Regions from separate parts of the Modestobacter sp. SSW1-42 genome, predicted to be linked through region 1. Evidence: riboswitches for the same ligand, from Rfam matches in the RefSeq annotation. Region 1 holds a riboswitch; each other region holds the start of a gene.
What was found. Region 1 has a riboswitch for thiamine pyrophosphate ahead of ACGBYP_RS20370 (ECF transporter S component). Riboswitches for the same ligand answer to the same signal wherever they lie in the genome.

Region 1 (7,466 bases):
CGACGACCAGGGCCCCGCCGCGGTGCCAGCGGACCTCCCACGCCTGCAGCGTCACCGGGCCCGCCTGCGCCGCAGCAGGATCAGCACGAACGCCGGCACGCCGACCAACGCCGTCCCGACCCCGACCGGCAATGGGGTGGGCTGGAACGCCACCCGCGACACCGCGTCGACCCACACCATGAAGACGGCGCCGATCAGCGCCGTGGCCGGGACCAGCCGCGCGTGCCGGGGGCCGACGAGGAAACGGGCGGCGTGCGGCAGGACCAGCCCCACGAAGCCGACGGCGCCGGCGACGCTCACCAGCGCCGCGGTGAGCAGGGCGGTGAGCACCAGCAGCAGCATCCGGGCCCGCGTCACGTGGACGCCGAGGGAGGCGGCGACGTCGTCGCCGAAGGAGAAGGCGTCCAGCGTGTGCGCCGAGCCCAGGCACAGCAGGAGACCGAGGACGACGGCGGCGCCGCACAGGGCGACGTCGTCCCAGCGGACCCCCTCCAGCGAGCCCAGCAGCCAGAACATGACGCCGCGGGTCTCGTCGGAGTCGGCGAAGGCGAACACCACGAACGACGTCAGGGCGGAGAACAGCTGGGTGCCCGCCACGCCGGCGAGGATGACCCGGTCGGTGCCGCCGCCGGAGAGCTGGGCGAGCAGGACGACGAGGCCGAAGGCCAGCACGGCGCCGATGAACGCTCCGCCGGACAGGCCGATCGCGGTGCCGCCGAGCCCGAGCACCCCGACCAGCACGGCGCCCGTGGAGGCGCCGGAGGAGATCCCGAGCAGGAACGGGTCGGCCAGCGGGTTGTGCAGCAGCGACTGCAGGACGGCCCCGCAGATGCCCAGCCCGGCGCCGACCGCGGCCGCCGTGAGGGCCCGGGGCAGCCGCTCCTCCCAGACGATCGCGTCCTTGGCGGCCCGCACCGGGACCTCAGCCAGACCGAGGTGGTTGAGCAGCACGTCGCGCACGTTGACCAGCGAGACGTCGGCGGGGCCGAGGGTGATCGCGGCGGCCACGGAGAGCACCACCGCGGCGACGCCCGCGGCCACGAGCAGCAGCCCGGTCGTCCGGCGTCGGACCGGCGCCGACGTGGTGGCACCGGCCGCGCCGACCAGCGCCGGCCCGACGCTCAGGACGTCGTCCCGAGCTGCTTCAGCCCGTTGGCGATCTTCTCCAGCCCGTCCACGAAGCGGATGGAGGGGTTCATCTCCGCCCCGTGCAGGGCGATGTAGCGCTCGTCCTGCACCGCCTGCAGGGTGCTGGTCAGCGGGTCGGCCGCCAGGAACGCCTCCTTGTCGGCCAGCCGGTCGCCGGGGAACCGGTCGCGGAGCAGGTCGCCGAGCACGAGCACCTGCGGGTCGCGCTCCACCACGGTCTCCCAGCCGACGGCGGGCCAGTCCTCGTCCAGGTCGGCGAACGCATTGGTCGCGCCCACCGTGGTCGCCAGCAGGTTGGCCGAACCGAAGCCGCCGGCCACGTAGGGGCTCTTGGTGTCGGCGAACCAGAACGCCATCGACACGTCGGACTGCTCGATCCGCGCGGTCGCGGCGGCCGCGCGCTCCTGCAGCCGGGTGACCAGCGCCTCGCCGCGGGCGGGGACGTCGAAGACGGCGGCCAGCTCGCGGATCTCCTGGTACAGCGCGTCCACGGTGAGCGGGCGGGTCCGGGTGCCACCGCCGTTGATGCTCTGCCCGTCCTCGCAGTCGGTGGGCGAGAGGTAGGAGTCGATGCCGGTCTCGGCGAAGCGGGCCCGCTCGGCGACCCCGCCGGTCAGGTAGTGCCGTCCGAAGGAGGCGGTCACGAGGTCCGGGTCGGCGCCGAGGACGACCTCGTAGCTGGGCGCGTTGTCCGCCAGCCGGGGCACCGACGCGTTGGCGTCGGCGAGCTCGGGCAGCACCGGGTCGGTCCAGGACGCGGTGCCCACGACCCGGTCGCCCAGGTCCAGGGACAGCAGGATCTCCGTGACGCCCTGGTCGAGGGAGACCACGCGCTGCGGTGGCGCCTCCACGGTCAGCTGCTGGCCGCAGTTGTCGATCACCAGCGGGTAGGTGGTGCCGCCCTCGCCGGCCTCGGCGGCGCTGGGCTCGAGCACCGGCTCGGAGGCTCCACAGGCGGTCAGCGCGCAGACCGAGACCACGGCGGTGGCCACGAGCCCGATCCGGCCGATGGGCGTCCTCATGCTGCCGTGCTCCTGTCCTCGGTGCGCGCGCGGGCCACCCGGCGGATCTCCGGCGGGTCGGGTTCGGCGCACGCCGCTGTTGGGTAAGTGTTGCCTAACCTAACGCACGTCGCCCGCGGCCCCGAGCGCCCGCCGGACCGCCCGATCGCACGGCGACAGATGAGAAACTGCGCCGTCCGCCGTCTGGACGGGTGACGAGACCGGCGCCGGCCGGTCCTGACGCTGAGGAGCCACGCACATGGGTGCCATCAAGGTCCACGAGTTCACCACCGTCGACGGCGTGGTCGACGTCCCGATGTGGACGGTCGACTACGGCTTCCCCGACGACCTGTCGTCCTCGATCGGCGAGCTGACCGGGTCGTCGGCCGGCATCCTGCTGGGCCGCACCACCTTCGAGATGTTCGCGCCGGCCTGGTCGACCCGCACCGTCGAGGACGACGAGGGCGCGCCCTTCTTCAACGACACCACCAAGTACGTGGTCAGCTCCACCCTCACCGACGCCGAGTCGGTGTGGCGCAACTCGACCGTGCTGGGCGGCTACGCCGCCGACCGGGTCCGGGCGCTCAAGGACGAGGTCGACGGCGACCTCTACGTCAGCGGCAGCGCCACCCTGGTGCGGGCGCTGCTGGCCGACGGCCTGGTCGACGAGCTGCACCTCTACGTCTACCCGGTCGCGGTGGGCACCGGCATCAAGCTCTTCCCCGAGGGGACGGCGCAGACGCTGTCGCTGCGCGGCGCCGAGGCCCTGAGCAACGGCGTCGCCCACCTGACCTACGGCCCCGCTGCCTGACCCCTCGGTCCCCTCCCGGGGCCGAAGTCGCGACTTCGGCCCCGGGAGGGGACGACCGCAGGCGTCAGTCCGGGAGGGCCTCGCCGGGCTCGGCGAACAGCGGGAACACCGCCCGGACGCCGGCCTGCTCGAGCGCGGCGTCTGCGCTGCCGGCGGCCTCGGCGGCGGGCGGCGCGACCAGCACCTCGAGGCCGTCGCCCTCGGGGCGGTCGCGGGCGCTGGTGACCAGCCCGGGGTGCTCGGCCAGCAGCCGCTCGGCCTCGGCGCGCAGGTCGGCGGGGCGGAACTCGGTCGGCGCGAGGGTCAGCTCGAAGCCCTGCGCCCCGTCGAGCACGCGGCGCACCGCGGCCGGCGGCTCGCCGAACCAGCGCACGGTCAGCCGCTTCCGGTCCAGGCTGATGCCGGGGGTGCCGTACTCGGGGGCGTCGCCGGCGGCCGCGGACAGCCGCTCGAGCAGGTCGTAGATCGCCGTCGGGCCGCCGGGGTAGACGACGAACTCGCCGCGGCCCACCTGACCGGTCGGTGCCGCCCTCTTCCCCGACCCCTTGCGCGCTGCCACGGCCCCATCCTCCACGCTGGGGCCATGGAGCTCGACGGAGCACGCATCTGGGTCACCGGCGCCTCGACCGGCATCGGCGCCGCCCTGGCCCGCGAGCTGGCCGATCGCGGTGCCCGGGTGGCGATCAGCGCCCGCAGCGTCGACCAGCTCACCGAGGTGGCGGCGGGCCGGATGGCCGTCGTCCCGGTCGACGTCACCGACCGGGCCGCCACCGTCGCCGCCGGGCAGGCGGTGCGCGAGGCGCTGGGCGGACTGGACGTCGCCGTCCTCAACGCCGGCACGTGGTCGTCGTTCCACGTGGAACCGTGGGACTCCCAGCTCTTCAGCGACCACCTGCAGGTCAACGTGATGGGCGCGGTGCACACGATGGAGGCCGTCGTCCCGCAGATGCTCGGCGCCGGCGCCGGGCGCATCGTCGGCGTCGCCTCGGTCGCCGGGTACCGCGGGATGCCCGGCTCGGAGGCCTACAGCGCGGGCAAGGCAGCGCTGATCAACCTGCTGGAGAGCCTGCGCGGCTCGCTGGCGCCGCGCGGGGTCGTCGTCCAGACGGTCAACCCCGGGTTCGTGACCACCCGGATGACCGACCGCAACCGCTTCCCGATGCCGTTCAAGGTCCCCGCCGAGGTCGCCGCGCGCACCATCGCCGACGGCATCGCCCGCGACCGGGCCGAGATCGTCTTCCCGCTGCCGATGGCCGTGCTGATGAAGTTGGTCCGGGTGCTGCCGGTCCGGGCCTGGACGGCGCTGACCGCGTCGATGGCCCGCCGCGGGCTGCACGGCGGGCCGGAGCGCCGGCAGGGCTGAGCCACCCTGCCGACCGGTGGGCCGGGTCCCGCGGCGGCGCACCGGTCGGCGCGGTGGCTCGACCCGCGCGGTCGGGCGGCGGCGGTCTAGGCTCCTGCCACACACACGACAGGGGAGCGCCTCGGCGCTGAGAGTGCGGGCAACCGCAGACCCTCGAACCTGATCCGGGTCATGCCGGCGCAGGGAGTCTGGAGGAGCACCATGGCCGAGAAGGCCGTCCGACCGATCGACGCTGCCCCCGGGACGACGTCCTGGCGCACCGTCGACATCATCGTCACCGCCGTGCTGGGCGTCGCCTTCGGCCTCGTCTTCTGGCTGTGGGCCCTGGTCTTCTCGGCCACGGGACCCGCCTTCGCCGGCTTCCCGCCCGCCCAGGCGGTGCTCTACGGCGTCTTCCTGCTGCCCGCGGTGGTCGCGCCGCTCGTCGTCCGCAAGCCGGGCGCCGCGGTGTTCGCCGAGCTGATCGGCGCCGTCGTCGAGGCGCTGTTGGGCTCGCACTTCGGCAGCACCGTCGTCCTCTACGGCCTGCTGCAGGGCCTGGCCGCCGAGCTGGGCTTCGCCGCGTTCCGCTACCGCCGCTTCGGCTGGCTGCAGGCGCTGCTGGCCGCGGCGCTGGCCGGGCTGGCCGCCACCTTCCTGGACTTCGGCTACTACTACCCGGACTGGACGGCGGCCTGGAAGACCGTCTACCTGCTCCTGGTCGTCAGCAGCACCGTGGTGATCGCCGGCGTCGGCGGCATGGCGCTGACCCGCGCACTGCGCGCCAGCGGCGCGCTGTCCTCGTTCACCGCCGGCCGCACCCGCGTGTGAAGGAGGACCTCGCCCCCCAGGCGAGGCCGGCCCGGTGACCCCGGTCGCAGTGCGGCTGGCCGGCTGGGGCTTCCGGCACGCCACCCGCCGGGCCTGGGCGGTGCAGGACGTCGACCTGACGGTGGCCCCCGGTGAGCGCGTGCTGCTCACCGGGGCCTCCGGCTCCGGGAAGTCGACCTTGCTGCGGGCCCTCGGTGGCCTGCTGGACCCGGAAGCCGGCGACCCCGCGGGTGAGCTGACCGTCGACGGCGCCGTGCCGGACCGGCGGCGGCAGCGGGTCGGCATGGTCTTCCAGGACCCGGACTCCCAGCTGGTGATGACCCGGGCCGGGGACGACGTGGCCTTCGGGCTGGAGAACACCGGCACCGCGCCGGCGCTGATCTGGCCGGCGGTCGACGCGGCCCTGGACGCCGTGGGCTTCGACCTCGGCCGCGACCGGGCGACCGCCGCGCTGTCCGGCGGGCAGAAGCAGCGACTGGTGCTGGCCGGTGCGCTGGCCACCCGCCCGGGGCTGCTGCTGCTCGACGAGCCGACCGCCCAGCTCGACCCCGACGGCGCCGCCCAGGTGCGCGCCGCGGTGCTCCGCGCGGTCGGCGCCCGGGACGCCACCCTGGTGGTGGTCGACCACGACGTGGAATCGTGGCTGCCGCTGGTCGACCGGGTGGTCGAGCTGCTGCCCGGCGGCGGCACCGTCGAGCACGGGGCCGGCTGGCGGCCCGCGCCCCCGCGACTGCCGGCGCGGCGGCAGCACTCCCCCGGCGAGCAGCTGCTGGCCACCGAGGCCGCCGGGTACACCCACCGCGGCAGCGACGTCCCCGGGCTGCGGCCCATCGACGTCGTCCTGCGCGCGGGCCGGACGCTGGCCGTCACCGGCCCGAACGGCACCGGCAAGTCGACGCTGGCGCTGCTGCTGGCCGGGCTGCGGGCGCCCACCACCGGCCGGGTCACCGCGGGACCGGCGCTCACCGCGGGGCTGCGCCGTCTGGAGCGCCCGCCGCACCGGTGGCGGGCCGGTGAGCTGGTGCAGCGGATCGGCACGGTGTTCCAGCAGCCCGAGCACCAGTTCCTCACCGGCCGGGTGCGCGACGAGCTGTCCCTGGGCGCCGGCGACACCGCGCGGGCCGAGGAGCTGATGGAGCGGCTCGGGCTGGCCGCGCTCGCCGAGGCCAACCCGTTCACCCTCTCCGGCGGCCAGCAGCGGCGACTGTCGGTGGCGACCGCACTGGCCACCGCCCCGCGGGTGCTGGTGCTCGACGAACCCACCTTCGGCCAGGACCGCGAGACCTGGGCCGAGCTGGTCGCGCTGCTGGCCGAGCAGCAGGACGGCGACCGGGCGCTGTGCCTGGTCACCCACGACGCCGACGTGGTCACCGCGCTCGCCGACGACGTGCTGGCGCTGGGCCAGGCGGTGGCCGCGTGAGCCTGCCCCTGGCGCTCGGCCCGGCCCGCCCGGTCCCGCTGTCGGCGGTCAACCCGGTCGCCCAGCTGTCGGCGATCGTCGTCGTCACCGTCGTCCTGCTGGTCAGCGGCGACCTGGTCACCCCGGCGGTGCTGCTGGCCGCGGAGCTCGCGCTGCTGCCGGCCGCCGGGCTGACCCGCCCGGGCGACGTGCTGCGGCGCACCTGGCCGCTGCTGCTCAGCGCGCTGGGGGTGGCCTGGGTCAACGTGGCGTTCGGGTCGCTGTCCGGTGCGGACGCCTGGGTCAGCGGCGCGACCTGGGGGCTACGGGTGGTCGCGCTGTCGCTGCCGGGCATCCTGCTCGTCGCCTCGACCGACCCGGTGCGGCTGGCCGACGCGCTCACCCTGCACTGGCGGGTGCCGACCCGGTTCACCTACGGCGCACTGGCCGCGCTGCGGCTGGTGCCGCTGCTGGCCACGGAGTTCGAGACGATCCGGCTGGCCCGCCGCGCCCGCGGGGTGGACGCCGGCATGAACCCGCTCGCCCACGCGCGGCTGCTGGCGAGCACGTCGTTCGCGCTGCTGGTGGGAGCCATCCGGCGGGGCACCCGGCTGGCCACGGCGATGGACGCCCGCGGCTTCGACTCCGGCACCGCCCGCACCAACGCCCGCGGCTCGCAGTGGCGCCCGCTGGACACCGCGTTCGTCGTCGGTGTGGTGCTGGTCTGCGCCGCGGCGGTCACGGGGAGCGTGCTCACCGGCCACTGGGACGCCGTCCTCGGCTGACCGCGGTGGGTCAGTCGCGCTGCTGGGCGGTCCCGACCGCGAGGGCGACGAGCGCCAGCGACCAGGCGAGCGAGGCGCCGACGAGCCATGCCGGCACCGCGCCGAGCAGCAGGGCCAGCCCGACCGGGACGGTGCCCAGCACCCCGAC
Region 2 (7,466 bases), on a different contig from region 1:
CACCCGCCACCGGAAGCCGCGCGGGCTCCGCTCGCCGCGACCGGTCGCAGGCGGCAGGGTGGAGGCGTCCCGCCCCGCGACCCGAGGAGACCCGATGACCGCGCCGACCGAGCAGCTGGACCGGTGGCGACGAGGGGAGGAGCACCTCGGGACGGCGCTGGGGCGGCTCACCGACGAGGAGTTCGACGGTCCGTCGCTGCTGCCCGGGTGGACCCGCGCGCAGGTGCTGGCCCACGTGGCGCACGGCGCGGACGCGCTGGCCGCCCACCTGACCGAGGCCCGCACCGGCGTCGCCCAGCAGGTGGCCGACGACCTCGCCGGCCTGCCGCCGGCGGAGCTGCGTGCCGCGGTGCTGGCCGCGACCCAGCGGCTGGCCGAGACGGTGCGTGCGGTGCCGGACGACGTGTGGAGCGCGCAGGTGCGCACCGGCGAGGGACACGTCGTCCCCGCCGCCGACCTGCCCTGGCTGCGGGCCCGCGAGGTGTGGGTGCACGCGATCGACCTCGACGCCGGGATCGGGTTCGCCGACGTCCCCGACGACGTGCTGGCCGCGGTGGTCGACGACGTGTTCCGCCAGTGGGACGCCCGCGACACCGTCCCCGACGTGGCGCTGTTCGCCGGCGACCGCGAGTGGGGGACCGGCGCGCTGGCCGTGGCCGGCACCCTGCCGGCGGTCACCGCCTGGATCACCGGCCGCAGCGACGGCGCCGGGCTGCAGGCCGACGGCCCGCTGCCCACCCTGGCGCCCTGGCTGTGAGGTGGGTCAGGCGGGCGTGACGGTGCGGGGCATCGCCAGCGCGGCGAGCAGCCCCAGGCCGAGCACGCCCGCGCTGACGGCGAAGGCCACCTGGAAGGAATAGGTGTCGGTGAGCCAGCCGGCGGCCAGCGGGCCGGCCACGGCGCCCAGGTCGGCCACCATCTGGAAGACAGCCACCGCCTTGCCGCCCTTGGCCGGGCTCACGTCGCCGACGATCGCGGCGGGCACGCTGGCCAGGAACGAGGCGCCCAGCCCGAAGGTGGCCATCGCCAGCAGGAAGACGCCCGTGGCCGGCGGCAGCACCAGGACGGCGATCGACGTGGTCGCGAGCCCGGTGCCCACCAGCAGCGAGGGCCGGCGTCCCCAGGTGTCCGACAGCCGCCCGGCGCGCAGCAGCCCGAGGGCCTGGGCCACCGACCCGGCGAGCAGGCCTGCGCCGGCCCAGGCGACGGTCTTGCCCAGCTCCTCGGTCACGTAGAGCGGCACCAGGGAGTTGCGCACCCCGAACAGCACCCACCCGACGCCGAGGTTGGCCACGAGCGCGGCCAGGTAGGCCCGCGAGCGCAGCGCCGCGCGCAGCCCACCGCCGTCCGTGCCGGGTGGGGGCACCGCGGCGGTGGAGGGCTCGCCGCCCCCGCCCTGGTCGACGGCGGGCGTGACCGGCGGGTCGGCCGGCGGCAGCGCCGCCGGGCGCAGCAGCACCAGCGCGACGCTGCCGGCGACGAGCAGGAACGCGGCGTAGACGAAGAACGGCACCCGGGGGGAGATCTCGGCGAGGAAGCCGCCGGCGGCCGGGCCGGCGATGCCGCCGAGGATGAAGCCGCCCTGGTACGTGGCCGCGGCCCGGCCGCGGGAGGCCGCCGGTGAGGTGCGCAGCAGCAGCGACAGCGCGGCCACGGTGAACATCGCGCTGCCGATGCCGCCGGCCGCCCGCAGCGCGACGAACAGCGGGAAGTTGCCGGCCAGCCCCGCCAGCCCGCTGGTCACCGCGACGATCCCGAGCCCGGCGGCGAGCACCACCCGCTCACCGACCCGCTCGACCAGCGCCCCGCCGCCGAACGCCGAGACGAACCGGAAGAAGGCGAACGCGCTGATCGCGAAGCCGACGGCCGTCGTCCCGACGCCGTAGTCGCGGACGAAGAGCGGGATGGCCGGGGCCACGACACCGAAGCCGAGCGCGACGACGAAGGCCACGATCGCCAGGACGCCGACCTCGCGGGGGAGCGGGTCGGCCTTGCTGTTGCGTCGGGCCACGGGGGTCGATGGTTGCACGGCCCCCCGAAGGGTCAGGGGTGCAGGACCAGCCGGCCGGTCACCTCGCCGGCTCGAAGACGGTCGAGCGCATCGTTGACCTGGGACAACGGCATCGTCGCCGCGACCGGCGGGCTCAGCTGGCCGGTGGCGGCCAGCGAGACGGCGGTCTCCAGCTCGGCCAGGGTGTTGCCGACGCTGGCGATCACGCGCTGCTCGGCGACCACCATCCCCAGCGGGCTGACGGTGAGGGGGTCGGCGCTGTAGCCCACGAGCACGAGCCGCCCGCGCCGCCCGAGCACGCTCGTGGCCAGCTCCAGGGTCGCCGTCACCCCGGCCAGCTCGACCACGACGTCCGCGCCCTGCCCGCCCGAGAGCCGGGCCACCGCGTCAGCGGTCTCGCCGGGGGTGACCGCGGCGGTGGCGCCGGAGCGCAGCGCGGCCTCGCGGCGGGCGGCGTCGCGGCTGACCGCTATCACGGTCGCCCCGCGCCGGCGTGCGTCCTGGACGACGGCCAACCCGACGCCGCCGCTGCCCAGCACCACGACCACCTCACCCGGTTCGACCGCAGCCTCGGTGAGCGCGTGCACCGCCGTCGTCCCCGCGCAGCACAGCGGTGCCGCGGCGTCGAAGGACACCGCATCGGGCAGCCGGACCAGGCAGTGCGCCGGGACGACGAGCTGCTCGGCGAACGCGCCGTCGGCGGCGAAGGCCAGGACGCCGCGCGGGGCCAGGCACAGGTTCTGCCGGCCGCGCAGGCACCAGCGGCAGCGGCCGCAGAACAGGTAGTAGTACACGGCCACCCGGTCGCCGGGCGCCCAGCCGGTGACGTCGGCGCCGACCGCGTCGACCACGCCGGCGGCCTCGTGGCCCAGCGTCATCGGCGTCCGGGACGGGGCGTACAGCCCGTCGGTGAAGTGCAGCTCGGTGCCGCAGACGCCGGCGGCGTGCACCCGCACGCGCACCTCGTCCGGGCCGGGGTCGGGCACCGGGACGTCGTCCAGGGCGAGTGGCTGGTGGGCTCCGTGAAAGCGCGCCGCGAGCATCGGGCAGCTCCCTCCGCCGGCATGAACCGGATCAGGTGTGGACGGTCGGCGGGGGACGTCCGCCATCTCAGCCCGCGCCCGGGCTCCCGTGTGCACGGGCGAACCTACCGGGGCTGCTCCAGGGGGTCGACGCGGCGGAGGAAGCCGCGCACCGAGAGGTGGTCGGAGAGCTGGTCGCGGTGCTGGGCGCAGGCGGCCCAGACCTTCTCCCGGTCGGGGGTGTGCAGCTTCGGGTTGTTCCAGATCAGCCGGAAGGCCGCCGGCTCGCGGCAGCCCTTCGCCGAGCAGATCACCGGGTCGGTCGTCACCGGGCGAGTCTGCCGCGCGGTCTGGGACGTCGTACGGCCGGTCGCCGATCGGGTTGACCTGTTGCGCGTCAAGAGGTCTGGCACATCTGTGGATGAGCATGTGACCTGCGGTTTCGCGTTGCTCTGGTCGGTCGTCATGGATAGGATTCGTACACCTGTTCGAACGGCTGAGGGGGTGTCGTGAGCGAGTTGCAGTCGGCTCTCGACGCCCTGGCGACGGATGAGCTGCACGTCTTGTCGGATGGTCAGGTGCTGGACCGGGTGGCCCTGCTGGTGCAGGTGGTGAACCGGGCCAGCGCCGAGCTCACGCGCACGGTGCGGCACGGAGAGGCGACACAGGCCGCGGAGCACGACGGCATCAGGACGATGCGGTCGTGGCTGGTCGGGCGCGCTCGGCTCGCACCAGCGGAGGCGTCGCGGATCGTGCGGTCGGGACGGGTGCTGGAGCACTTCCCGGTGCTGGCGAACGGGTTCGCCGAGGGTGCCGTGAGCGCGGGGCAGGTGGACGTGGTGGCCCACGCGGTCGGCGCGACGGAACGGGCCCGAGCCGAGGAGCAGGGCATCGACCTGGCGCCGTTCGACGAGGCATGGACGACCGTGGCAGCCGAGGCGCCGCATCAGACGCTGGTCGTCGCGGTGCGGGCCTTCGAGGCCGCACTCGATCCCGACGGCGCCGAACCGGACCCGACCGAGGGGCGGCGGTTGTCGATCGCGAAGCACGCTGATGGCAGCGTCACGGGTCGGTTCGACCTGGATGCGGTGGGTGGGGAGAAGGTGCAGGCTGCCCTCGAGTCGATCGTGCAGGCCGACCGCCCGAAGGGCGACACCCGCACCCGGAGCCAGCAGAATGCCGATGCCCTCGTGCAGCTGGCCGACAACCAGCTCGCCGGCGGGAGCCTGCCGGTGCTGCGGACGGTCAAGCCGCACGTCGTGATCACCGTCGACCTGGAGGACCTCGTCGACCCGTCCACCGGCCCGGACGCCGCTCGGACCGGGTTCGGCGCGACGCTGTCGGCGGCGCGGGCCCGCTGGGTGGCGTGTGACGCGACGGTCACCCGGATCGTGCTGGGGCCCGACGGGTTGCCGTTGGACGTGGGTCGCACCCACCGGGTGGTGCCGTCGCACCTGCGCCGGGCGGTGGAGAACCGGGACGGGCACTGCGTGTTCGCCGGGTGCGGGGCGCCGACGCACTGGTGCGACGTCCACCACCTCGTCGAGTGGATCAACGGCGGCGAGACGTCGTTGGATAACTCCGCGCTGCTCTGCGAGCGGCACCACACCAAGGTCCACCACGGGTTCCGGGTCGAGCGCGACGACGGCGCGCCGCCGGGGCACCGCTGGCGCACCTGGAGACCCGACGGCACCGAGATCCTGATCGGCTCCCTCCTGACCTGAACGGCTCGCCGCCTCGTTGGTGCGGCCGGGCGGCCGGGGGAGAGGCGTCCGCCTGGGTCAGAGGGAGCCGGTGATCAGCAGCTGCTCGAGGAGGTCGGGAGCCGAGACGAGCACCCAGCCGGCGGCTGCCGCCGGCACCGTCCAGAGGGCGACCTCGGCGAGCTGCCGCGGCGAGCGGACGGCGACCGCCAGCACCGCGACGGCGGCCAGCACGGCGAAGCCGACCACCACGACGGCGTCCGCCGGGTAGTTCGAGCTGCGGCGGTAGGCGTCGGCGAGCAGCAGTCCCAGCGCCGCGGCGGTCGAGGCGGCGCCGGCGTGCCCTGGGCGGCCGATCCGGCGGAACGCCCAGCCGAGCAGCGAGCCGGCGACCACCGACAGCACCAGCCACTGGACGAGCTCGCCGAGGTCCACCGCGTACGGCTGCCCGGGGTACTCGATCCCGTACATGACGTCCTTGCCGACGTAGAACGCCACGACTGCGGTTGCCAGCGCCAGCACCGACCGCAGCACCGCCTCGCGCACCGGGCGCCGGGCGCTGAGCAGCGCCAGCAGCGCGATCCACAGCCCGAAGCTGTGCGCCAGCGGCCGGAACGCCTCGCCGTAGTACGCCCAGGCGGCGAACCCGCCGGTGACCAGCCCGCCGGCGACCGCCAGCACGGGGCCGGCCGCCGCACGCGTGCCGGGGGAGACGGTCAGCTGCGTCATCGGTGCACCTCCGCTCGAGCGTGCGGGCGAGCGTGGCAGGTCCGGGGCCGACGACGGCGGCGGCGCGCGCGGGAAACCGGTACGGGATCGTCCCGTCAGCTGGCCAGGGTGCCGCCGTGAACAGCACCGAGCCGGCGAGCCAGGTGCGGCGCAAGGCCGTCTGCCCCGCCGAGCGGGAGGCCGGTCAGCCGGCGACCACCCGGCCGCGGCTGACGACCGTCGCCAGCGTCTCCTCCGGCCGCGACAGCACCCGTACGTCGACCGAGGGGTCGGTGCGGCAGAGCAGGACGTCGGCGGCCGCCCCCGGCGCCAGCACGCCCAGCCGGCCGGCCTGCCCGAGCAGCTCGGCGCCCACCAGGGTGGCGCTCTCCAGCACCTCCCACGACGACTGCACCGCGGCCCGCAGGGTGAACTCGCGGTTCTGCTCGGCGGCCATCGGGCCGAGCAGGTCGGTGCCCAGCGCGATCCGCACCCCGGCCGCGGCGGCGGTGCGCACGGCCGCGGCGCCCCGGTCGGCCACCGCGGCCAGCTTGGTCATGCTGTCGGCCGGCAGGCCGAACTCGAGTCCGCGCTCGGCCAGCACCGCGTAGGCGCTCAGCGTCGGCACCAGGAACGTGCCGGCCTCGGCCATCAGCTCGGCGTCGGCGGTCTCGATGAGGTTGCCGTGCTCGATCGTGCGCACGCCCAGCCGCACCGCCCGCTGCACCGCGGCCCCGGCGTAGGCGTGCCCCGCGCAGTACAGGCCCAGCCGGTCGGCCTCCTCGACGGCGGCCCGGATCTCGGCGTCGGAGAACTGCACGCCGTCGACCCGGTCGGCCGGGCTGGTGATCCCGCCGGACAGCATCAGCTTCACGAACGTCGCCCCGCGCCGGCCCTGCTCGCGCACCGCCCGCGCCACCTCGTCGCCGCCGTCGACGATCCGGCCGATGCCCGGGACGTCGGGGTGGGCGTCCCACAGCTCCCGCCCGCGCGGGCGCAGGTCGGCGTGCCCGCCGGTCTGGGACAGCGCCTTGCCGCAGGTGGACAGCCGCGGGCCGGTCAGCACGCCCTCGTCCAGCGCGCGCGCCAGCCCGGCGTCCGCGCCGCCGGCGTCCCGCGCGGTGGTGAAGCCGCGCCGCACCATCGCCGCCAGCGCCCGGGTGGCGTGCGCGGCGACGTAGCTGGCCGGGTGTCCGGAGTCGGCCCACTCGTCGGCCGACAGCGACGTCACGTGCACGTGGCAGTCGATCAGCCCCGGCAGCGCGAACAGCCCCCGCCCGTCGACGTCCCCGGCCTCCAGCGGGCCGTCGTCGTCGGGGCCCACGGTGGTGAGCACGTCGCCGTCCCAGGCGAGCAGCTGGTCGGGGACCGTCCGGCGGGCGGCGACGTCGACGACGGAGACGGAGCGGATGCGCATGACCGGCACCCTCTCAGGCGCGGGCGAGCCCCAGCAGCAGCCCGTCGGCGTCCACCGCCGGGCTGGAGGTGAGGAACAGCGGGACGCCGTCAGCCGGCGCCACCACCCGGTGCAGCTCGGCGCCCCACGGGTCCAGCAGCACGCCCAGGACGTCGCCGGTGCGCACGTCCGCGCCCACCGCCACCGCCGCCTGCCAGAAGCCGCGGACCGGGCTGCGCAGCCACACCCACCCCTCGTGCTCGACCGGGGCCGCGACGGGGACGGCCACGTCACCGGGCAGCATCCCGAGCGAGGCCAGCACGTTGAGCACCCCCTGCAGGTGGCCGGCGACCGACGCCGGGTCGCAGATGCCGTTCGCGCCGATCTCGGCGGTGATCGCCGGGACGCCGATGTCGGCGGCCGCCGCGCTGGTGCTGCCGCCGACCGTGCGCGCCGCCCGCGACTGCCGGACGACGTGGCCGGTGCCGTAGGCCAGCGCGAGCGCGCGGGACTGCTCCTGCACCGGCGACTCCTCGTACAGGCAGAACGGCTCCAGCGCCTCGGGCAGGTCGCCGGCGTGCAGGTCGACCAGCACGTCGGTGGGCCGGATGAACGCCTCGAACAGC
Region 3 (7,466 bases), 140 kb from region 1:
GCCCGGCCGGCACCGCCTTCCTCGGCCCCCGGTTCGCCGCCTACAAGCGGACGTCGGAGGTGGTGATGGCGCTGCTGCGCGACCTGTCGCCGCTGGTCGAGCCGGTGTCGATCGACGAGGCCTACGTCGACCTGGCCGCGGGCGGGCACGACCTGACCGTCGAGGGGCTCACCGCCCTGGCGCGCGACCTCAAGGAGCGCATCCGGACCGCCACCGGCGGGGTCACCGGGTCGGTGGGCATCGGGACGTCGAAGTCGCTGGCCAAGATCGGGTCGGAGCTGGACAAGCCCGACGGGCTCACCGTCGTCCCGGCCGGGTCCGAGCTCGAGGTGCTGCACCCGCTGCCGGTGCGGGCGCTGGGCGGCGTCGGCCCGGTCACCGCCGAGCGGCTGGCGCAGATCAAGGTGTCGACCGTCGGCGACCTGCACCGGCTCTCGCTCGTCGACCTGACCAGCCTGGTGGGCCAGGCCAACGGCGCCGGGCTGTACCGGCTGGCCCGCGCCGACGACGACCGGCCGGTGGTCGCCGACCGGGAGGCGAAGTCGGTCAGCGCCGAGGAGACCTTCGCCCGCGACGTCACCGACCCCGCCCGGCTGGCCGCCGAGGTCGACGCACTGGCCGGCCGGGTCGGCACGCGGCTGCAGCGCTCGGGCACCTCCGGGCGCACGGTCACCCTCAAGGTGCGCCGCTACGACTTCAGCACCCTCACCCGCTCGCAGACCCTCGCCCACGCCGTCGACGACCCGCGGCAGATCGCCGAGGTCGCCCACCGGCTGCTCGCCGCCGTCGACCGCACCGGGGGGCTGCGGTTGCTCGGCGTCGGCGTCTCCGGGCTCTCGGTCTACGCCCAGGGCGACCTCTTCGCCACGGAGGCCGCACCGGTCGCCGACGACGTCCCCGTCCCCGACCCCGAGCCGGTGCCCGAGGACCCGCGGCCGGGCCCCGCGGTGGTCGCCTGGTACCCGGGGCAGGACGTCGCGCACCCGGAGCACGGCGCGGGCTGGGTGTGGGGCAGCGGGCTGAACCGGGTGACCGTGCGGTTCGAGGGCCCGCTCACCGCCCCCGGCCCGGTCAGGACGCTGGCCGCGGACGACCCGGACCTGCAGCCGGCCGACCCCCCGGACTGGACCCCCTGAACGGGTGGACCAGCCCCCTGGGGTGAGGCGCACGGACCCCCGGTCACGCCAGACTCGCAGCGTGCCCCTGGACCCCCAGCTCCCCTCGGACGACGACCACCTCGTCGACCGGTCCCCGGGCGACCCCGCCGAGCCCGCGCAGGACCCCACCCTCGACGAGGCCGGCCGCGAGCGGGCGCTGCGCACGGCGGCCGAGCGGGGCGACGCCCCCGCCGCCCTGGCGCTGGCGCACCTGCTGCGCGAGGACGGCCGGCACGGCGAGTCCTGGCACTGGGCGCAGCTCGCCGCCGACGCCGGGAGCCTGTCCGCCGCCGGGACGCTGGCCTGCTGGCGCTGGGTGGAGAGCCGCGACCCCGCGCTGGAGCCGCAGCTGCGCGCCGGCGCCGACCACTCGCACTCGGCCCGGGCCGGCCTCGCCGACCTGCTGCGCACCACCGGGCGGGTCGAGGAGGCCCGCACCGTGCTCGAGCGCGGCGCCGTCCGCGGCGAGGTCGCCAGCTGGCTGCCGCTGGGCAACATCTACCGCGAGGAGCTGGACGACGTCGTCGCCGCCGAGGCCGCCTACCGGGCCGGCATCGAGGGTGGCGACCTGCACTCCCACCACAACCTCGGCGTCCTGCTGCTGGGCACCGGCGACGTCGACGGCGCCATCGAGCACTTCTCCATCGCCGCCGCGGGCGGCGACGAGCTGGCCGCCCGGGTGCTGCGCGAGGTCCTGTACGAGGGCTGAGTCAGCTCAGCGGGTGGGCCCAGCCCTCCTGCCCGTGCGCCGACCGCCAGAACTCCAGCTCGTACCGGGTGGCCAGGGCGAACGCCCGGTGCATCGCCGGCACCTCCGACGGCGTGGCCGCCGCGGCGTCGTCGACCAGCTGCCGCGCGCGCCGGGTGGACTCCTGGAACGCCGGGTCGTCGTAGGTGGCGACCCAGCGGGCGTAGGGGTGCCCGGGCGTGCTGCGCGCCGTCGCGGCCAGCCGGACGCCGGTGTCGGCGTAGACCCAGTAGCAGGGCAGCACCGCCGCCGCGGCCACCGCGTAGGACGCGGTCGCGGCCGTGGCCACCAGGTAGGAGACGTAGCCCAGGCACGTGGGTGAGTGCAGCAGCTCCGCGGACGCGGGGCCCAGCAGCTGCGAGCCGAGCAGGTCCGCGTGCAGCGCGGTCTCGACCGTGCGGGTGACCGACGCCGAGTCCGCCCAGAACGCCGCGGCGTCGGGGTCGGGGGCGCGGGCGGCCAGCAGCGCCAGCGCCCGGGCGTACCCGGCCAGGTACAGGGCGTCCTGTTCGAGGTAGTGACGGAACGCGGCCGGGGCGAGCGTGCCGTCGCCGAGCTCGGTCAGGAAGGCCAGCTCCTCGATCGTCGTCCGCAGGTGGGCGGTGCCGGCCCAGGCGTCGTCGGTGAAGGTCACGCCTCCCACCACCCGGCGAAGTGGTGCACCGGGCCGTGGCCGGAGCCGACGCCGAGAGCGGCGCCCGCTTCCAGCGCCGCCTGCAGGTAGGTGCGCGCGCGGTCGACCAGCGGGGCCCAGTCGGGCTCCCGGCCGGCCAGCCGGTCGTGCGCGGCGAGCGCAGCCAGCGCCGAGGACAGCGTGCAGCCGGTGCCGTGGGTCGAGGTCGTGTCGACCCGCGGGCGCCGGGTCTCCAGCACCCCGCCGGCGGTCACCAGGACGTCGACGCTGGACTCCCCGCCGAGGTGGCCGCCCTTGAGAAGCACCGCCGCCGGCCCGAGGGCCAGCAGCGCGGTGGCCTGCGGCGCCAGCTCCTCGACCGAGGTGGCCGGCGCGACGTCCAGCAGCGCGGCGGCCTCGGGCACGTTGGGGGTCAGCAGGTCGGTGACCGGCAGCAGGTCGGTGCGGACGGCGTCCACGGCCTCGGCCGAGATGAGCCGGTCGCCGCTGGTGGCGACCATGACCGGGTCGCAGACCACCGGGCCGCCGGGCCGGCCGGCCAGCACCCGGGCGACCTCGCGGACGACGTCGGCGGTGCCCAGCATGCCCAGCTTGGTGGCGTGCACGCGGACGTCGGCGAACAGCGTCTGCAGCTGCAGCGCCACGAAGTCGGCCGGGACGCCGTGCACCCCGGTGACCCCGCGGGTGTTCTGCGCGGTGAGCGCGGTGAGCACCGCGGTGCCGTAGGCGCCCAGCGCGCTGAAGGTCTTCAGGTCGGCCTGGACGCCGGCGCCCCCGCTCGGGTCGCTGCCGGCGACGGTCAGCGCGACGGCCGCGCTCATCGGGCGGTCTCCTTCCGCAGCAGCCGGGCGGCCTCGGCCGGGTCGGCGGCGGCGCAGATGTCGGAGACCACGCAGATGCCGTCGACCCCGGTCACCAGCGCGGCGTTGTCGGCGTGGATGCCCCCGATCGCCACCGTGACCAGGCCCGCGGCCCGGGCACGGTCGGCCAGTGCGCGGACGCCGGCGGGCTCGAGCGACCCCCCGGCGTCGGGCTTGGTGGGCGTGGACCACACCGGGCCGATGCCGACCAGGTCGACGGTTCCGTCGGGCAGCGCCAGGACCGCGTCGAGCTCGGCGTCGCTGCCGGTGGAGACCCCGACCAGCGCGTCAGGCCCCAGCAGTGCCCGGACCTCGTCGGCGGGCAGGTCGTCCTGGCCCACGTGCACGCCGTCGGCGCCGGCGACCAGCGTCACGTCGACCGCGTCGTTGACGAACAGCGGCACGTGCGGCGTCGCCTCCAGCACCGCCTGCACCGCGCGCGTCAGCGCCAGCAGCTCGCGCCGGCTCGCGGTCTTGTCCCGCACCTGGACGGCGGTCACCCCACCGGCGACGGCCTCGGCGACCACCTCCGGCACCGACCGGGGCGCGCAGAGCAGGGTGTCGGTGACCAGGTACAGCGCCGGGTCGAACCGCCGGGTCACCAGCTCACCTGCGCCCGGGCCAGCGCGTCGCCGTCCACCGCGTCGAGGGCGTCCAGCCACAGGGCGGCGAAGGTCCCGGGGCCGGCCGCGGTCGCGGCGGCGGCCTCGGCGGCCAGCGCCACGTGGGCGTGCGCGGCGACGGCGCCGGTCAGCGCGTCGCCGGCGGCGGCCACGTAGGCGGCGACCAGCCCACCGAGGGCGCAGCCGGCGCCGGTGGTGCGGGTGAGCAGCACCGATCCCCCACCGACCCGGACCACCCGGTGCCCGTCGGTGAGGACGTCGACCGGCCCGCTGACCGCGACGACCGCACCGGTGCGCCGGGCCAGCTCGCCGGCGGCGTCCAGGGCGTCCTCGGGGCCGTTGACGCTCTCCACGCCGCGGCCGCCCTTCCCGGCGCCGGCCAGCGCCAGCACCTCCGAGGCGTTGCCGCGGACGACGGCGGGCGCGAGCCCGACCAGGTCGGCGGCGAGCTCGGTGCGGAAGGTCAGCCCGCCGACGGCGACCGGATCGAGCACCCAGGGGGTGCCCGCGTCCCCGGCGGCGCGGGCGGCGATCCGCATGGCCTCGGCGGTGCGCTGCTGCACGGTGCCCACGTTGACCAGCACCGCGGAGGCGACCGCGGCGAACTCGCCGGCCTCGACGGGCTCGTCGACCATCGCCGGCGCCGCGCCCACGGCCAGCAGCGCGTTGGCGGTGATCGTCTGGACGACGGTGTTGGTGAGGCAGTGCACGAGCGGTGCGGTGTCGCGCAGCGCCGCGTTGGCAGCGCGCAGAGAGGTGGCGTCCACGCCGTGACATCCCTTCGCCAGCGGGAGCTGGAGCAGGTTCGACGGGTGTGATCTCAGTCCCGGTCGGGACACCCCGTGTCGGCTGGCGACGCTAACACCACGGTCGCGACCGGCCGCACCGCCGGTGCACCCGGGCCCCGGCCCCACGACACCGGATGGCGCACCGTCGCAACTGCCCGGTTCGGCATCCGGGCCGCCCTATGCTCCGGCGACCGGGACGTCCCACCGCCGGCCGGTCGACCGGAGACCCCGGACGGCCTCGGTTCGTCCGCACCGCCGGTGCCGACCGCCTGCTGCGTCGCAGGCCCCGCCGTCCGGGGTGACGCCCGCCCGAGAGCCCCCGTCAGAGAGCCCGACCACGTGACCGCATCCCGCTCCACCGCTGCGCCCCCGGCCCGCGTCGGCCTGCGCAGCACCGGCGCGGCCCTCGTCGTCAGTGCGCTGGCCCGCACCGTCCTCGGCGTCCTCCTGCTGCTGGTGCTCGTCGCCGTGCTCCCCGCCGTGGTGGGCTGGCGGTCCACGCTGGTCACCTCGGGGTCCATGGCGCCGCAGGTGCAGCCCGGTGACGTGACGGTGGTCCGCCCCGTGGACACCGCCGACCTCGAGCCCGGTCAGGTGCTGCTCGTCGACGCTCCGGGCTCCCCCGGCAGCCTGCTGCTGCACCGGCTGGAGTCGGTCGAGGAGGACGGGCTCCGCCTCCGGGGTGACGCCAACCCCACCGCCGACAGCGCGCTGGTCGACCCGGCGAGCGTGCACGGCGTCGGGACCCTGCGGCTGCCGAGCCTGGGCCTGCCCGCCCTCTGGGCCTCCCAGCAGCGCTGGCTCCCGCTGTCCGCCGTGGTGGTGGGGCTGGCCGCCGTCACCGGCCTGGCGCTGCTGCACCGCTCACCGACCGCCGACCGTGCGCGTCCGGTGTCGGGACGGCGCGGTCGCTGGGCGTGCGCGGGAGCTGCCGTGCTCGGCGTGGCCGTCCTGCTCCCGGGCACCGCCACGGCGGCCTTCAGCGCCACCACCGGCAACGGACCGGTCTCGTTCCGCTCCGCGGTCTACTACAGCTGCGCCTCGGCGGCGGCGGGTGCGGGTGCGGCGCAGTACCTGGACCTGCAGGAGACCAGCGGCACCGTGGCCCGCAACCGGGGCTCCTTCTCCGGGGACGGCAGCTACGTCGGCGGGGTGACGTACAACGTCCCCGGGCCGGCGTGCCACAGCGCCGCGCGGGCGGTCCGGCTGGACGGCACGTCCGGCCTCGTCCAGTCCTCGGTCGGCGTCACCCTCCAGGCCGGGACGTCGTTCACCACGCAGCTGTGGTTCGCGACCACGACCGCGCGGGGTGGGCACCTGATCGGGTTCGGCAACGGGACCAACGGCGCCACGTCGAGCGCCCGGGACCGGATGGTCTACATGACCAACAGCGGTCAGCTGCGGTTCGGTGTCTACGACGGGACGCCCAAGACCGTCCTGTCGCCGGCGCGCTACAACGACGGCAGTTGGCACCTGCTCACCGCCACCTTCGAGGCGGGCACCGGGCCCGGCGCCGGGCTGCGGCTGTTCGTGGACGGCGCGCTGGTCGCCGAGGACCCCGCCGCCACCGCGGCGCAGCCGGGCACCGGCTACTTCCGGGCCGGGTACGACGACCTCGCGGGGTGGCCGGACGTCCCGACGAGCAACTGGTTCGCCGGCTCCATCGCCCACATGAGCGTCTACGCGACCAGGCTGCTGCGCGCCGAGGTGGCCGACCAGTACGCCGCCGTCGGCTGAGAGATCGGGACGGCAGCGTCCGAAAAGGGTGCTCGCCGGGGTGAGACGACTTGATCATGATGCGCTGACCTGCGACTCTGGCCGCCAGAGACCCAGGGGGAGGGCGCATGGACCCGGTTGCCGTGGCCTTCCTCGCCGTCGGCGGACTGGGCCTGCTCGTGCTCGTCGTCTCCCTGCTCGCCGGGGAGCTCGGCGACCTCGGGCACGCCGACGCCGACGGCCCGTTCTCCGTCCCGGCGATCGCCGCGTTCCTCGGCGGCATCGGGTTCGGCGGCGCCGCGGCGTCCGCGCTGCTGCCCGAGCTGCCCGGGCCGGCCACCGTGCTGCTGGCGCTGGTGGCCGGTCTGGTGGTGGCCCTGCCGCTGGCGGCCGGCGCCGTCCGGCTCTCCGCCGCGCTGCGCGACATGCCCACCGAGCCCACGCTCACCGCTGCCCGGCTGCTCGGGGCCCAGGGCGTCGTCATCAGCCGGGTTCCCCCTGGCGGGTTCGGCGAGGTGCGGCTGGCCGTGGCGGGGCAGCAGCTGAAGTACCACGCCCGCAGCGACGTCCCGCTGCCCGCGGGCACGCCCGTCTACGTCGTCGACGTCCCCACGGAGACCTCCGTGCACGTCGTCTCCACCGCTCCGGAGACGACCGTCCCACTCCCAGACACCGGAGGAACCCCGTGACCCTGCTCATCGCCATCGGCGGCATCGCGCTGCTCGTGCTGCTGCTCGTCCTGCTGGTGCTCTCCCGGATCAAGGTCGCCGGGCCCAACCAGGCCTTCCTGGTCACCGGCCGGCAGGGCCGCTCGGTCACCAGCACCGACGGCGCGGTCAGCCGCGACATGTCCGGGCAGAAGGTCGTGATGGGCGCCAGCGTCTTCGTGCTCCCGGTGGTGCAGAAGCTGCACTCGATCGACCTGTCCAGCCGCCGCATC

Region 2: another riboswitch for thiamine pyrophosphate. It lies ahead of ACGBYP_RS18350 (alcohol dehydrogenase catalytic domain-containing protein); the one in region 1 lies ahead of ACGBYP_RS20370 (ECF transporter S component).
Region 3: another riboswitch for thiamine pyrophosphate. It lies ahead of thiM (hydroxyethylthiazole kinase); the one in region 1 lies ahead of ACGBYP_RS20370 (ECF transporter S component).

The regions. Positions count from the first base shown of each region.
Region 1 covers NZ_JBISCA010000006.1:232,948-240,413, reverse strand. Annotated here, with positions in the region: gene ACGBYP_RS20400 (ABC transporter ATP-binding protein) at 1-55, opposite strand, end outside; gene ACGBYP_RS20395 (FecCD family ABC transporter permease) at 52-1,041, opposite strand; gene ACGBYP_RS20390 (ABC transporter substrate-binding protein) at 1,122-2,171, opposite strand; gene ACGBYP_RS20385 (dihydrofolate reductase family protein) at 2,410-2,961, shown strand; gene ACGBYP_RS20380 (hypothetical protein) at 3,026-3,520, opposite strand; gene ACGBYP_RS20375 (SDR family NAD(P)-dependent oxidoreductase) at 3,545-4,324, shown strand; TPP riboswitch at 4,425-4,527, shown strand; gene ACGBYP_RS20370 (ECF transporter S component) at 4,526-5,134, shown strand; gene ACGBYP_RS20365 (ABC transporter ATP-binding protein) at 5,169-6,554, shown strand; gene ACGBYP_RS20360 (energy-coupling factor transporter transmembrane component T family protein) at 6,551-7,318, shown strand; gene ACGBYP_RS20355 (DUF6297 family protein) at 7,329-7,466, opposite strand, start outside.
Region 2 covers NZ_JBISCA010000005.1:210,113-217,578, reverse strand. Annotated here, with positions in the region: gene ACGBYP_RS18360 (maleylpyruvate isomerase family mycothiol-dependent enzyme) at 95-757, shown strand; gene ACGBYP_RS18355 (MFS transporter) at 764-2,011, opposite strand; gene ACGBYP_RS18350 (alcohol dehydrogenase catalytic domain-containing protein) at 2,044-3,054, opposite strand; TPP riboswitch at 3,045-3,154, opposite strand; gene ACGBYP_RS18345 (hypothetical protein) at 3,159-3,362, opposite strand; gene ACGBYP_RS18340 (DUF222 domain-containing protein) at 3,543-4,757, shown strand; gene ACGBYP_RS18335 (DUF6518 family protein) at 4,815-5,465, opposite strand; gene ACGBYP_RS18330 (amidohydrolase family protein) at 5,650-6,861, opposite strand; gene ACGBYP_RS18325 (succinylglutamate desuccinylase/aspartoacylase family protein) at 6,875-7,466, opposite strand, start outside.
Region 3 covers NZ_JBISCA010000006.1:96,198-103,663, reverse strand. Annotated here, with positions in the region: gene ACGBYP_RS19730 (DNA polymerase IV) at 1-1,136, shown strand, start outside; gene ACGBYP_RS19725 (hypothetical protein) at 1,198-1,866, shown strand; gene ACGBYP_RS19720 (TenA family protein) at 1,868-2,539, opposite strand; gene thiD (bifunctional hydroxymethylpyrimidine kinase/phosphomethylpyrimidine kinase) at 2,536-3,360, opposite strand; gene thiE (thiamine phosphate synthase) at 3,357-4,001, opposite strand; gene thiM (hydroxyethylthiazole kinase) at 3,998-4,789, opposite strand; TPP riboswitch at 4,782-4,875, opposite strand; gene ACGBYP_RS19700 (LamG-like jellyroll fold domain-containing protein) at 5,150-6,547, shown strand; gene ACGBYP_RS19695 (NfeD family protein) at 6,655-7,215, shown strand; gene ACGBYP_RS19690 (flotillin family protein) at 7,212-7,466, shown strand, end outside.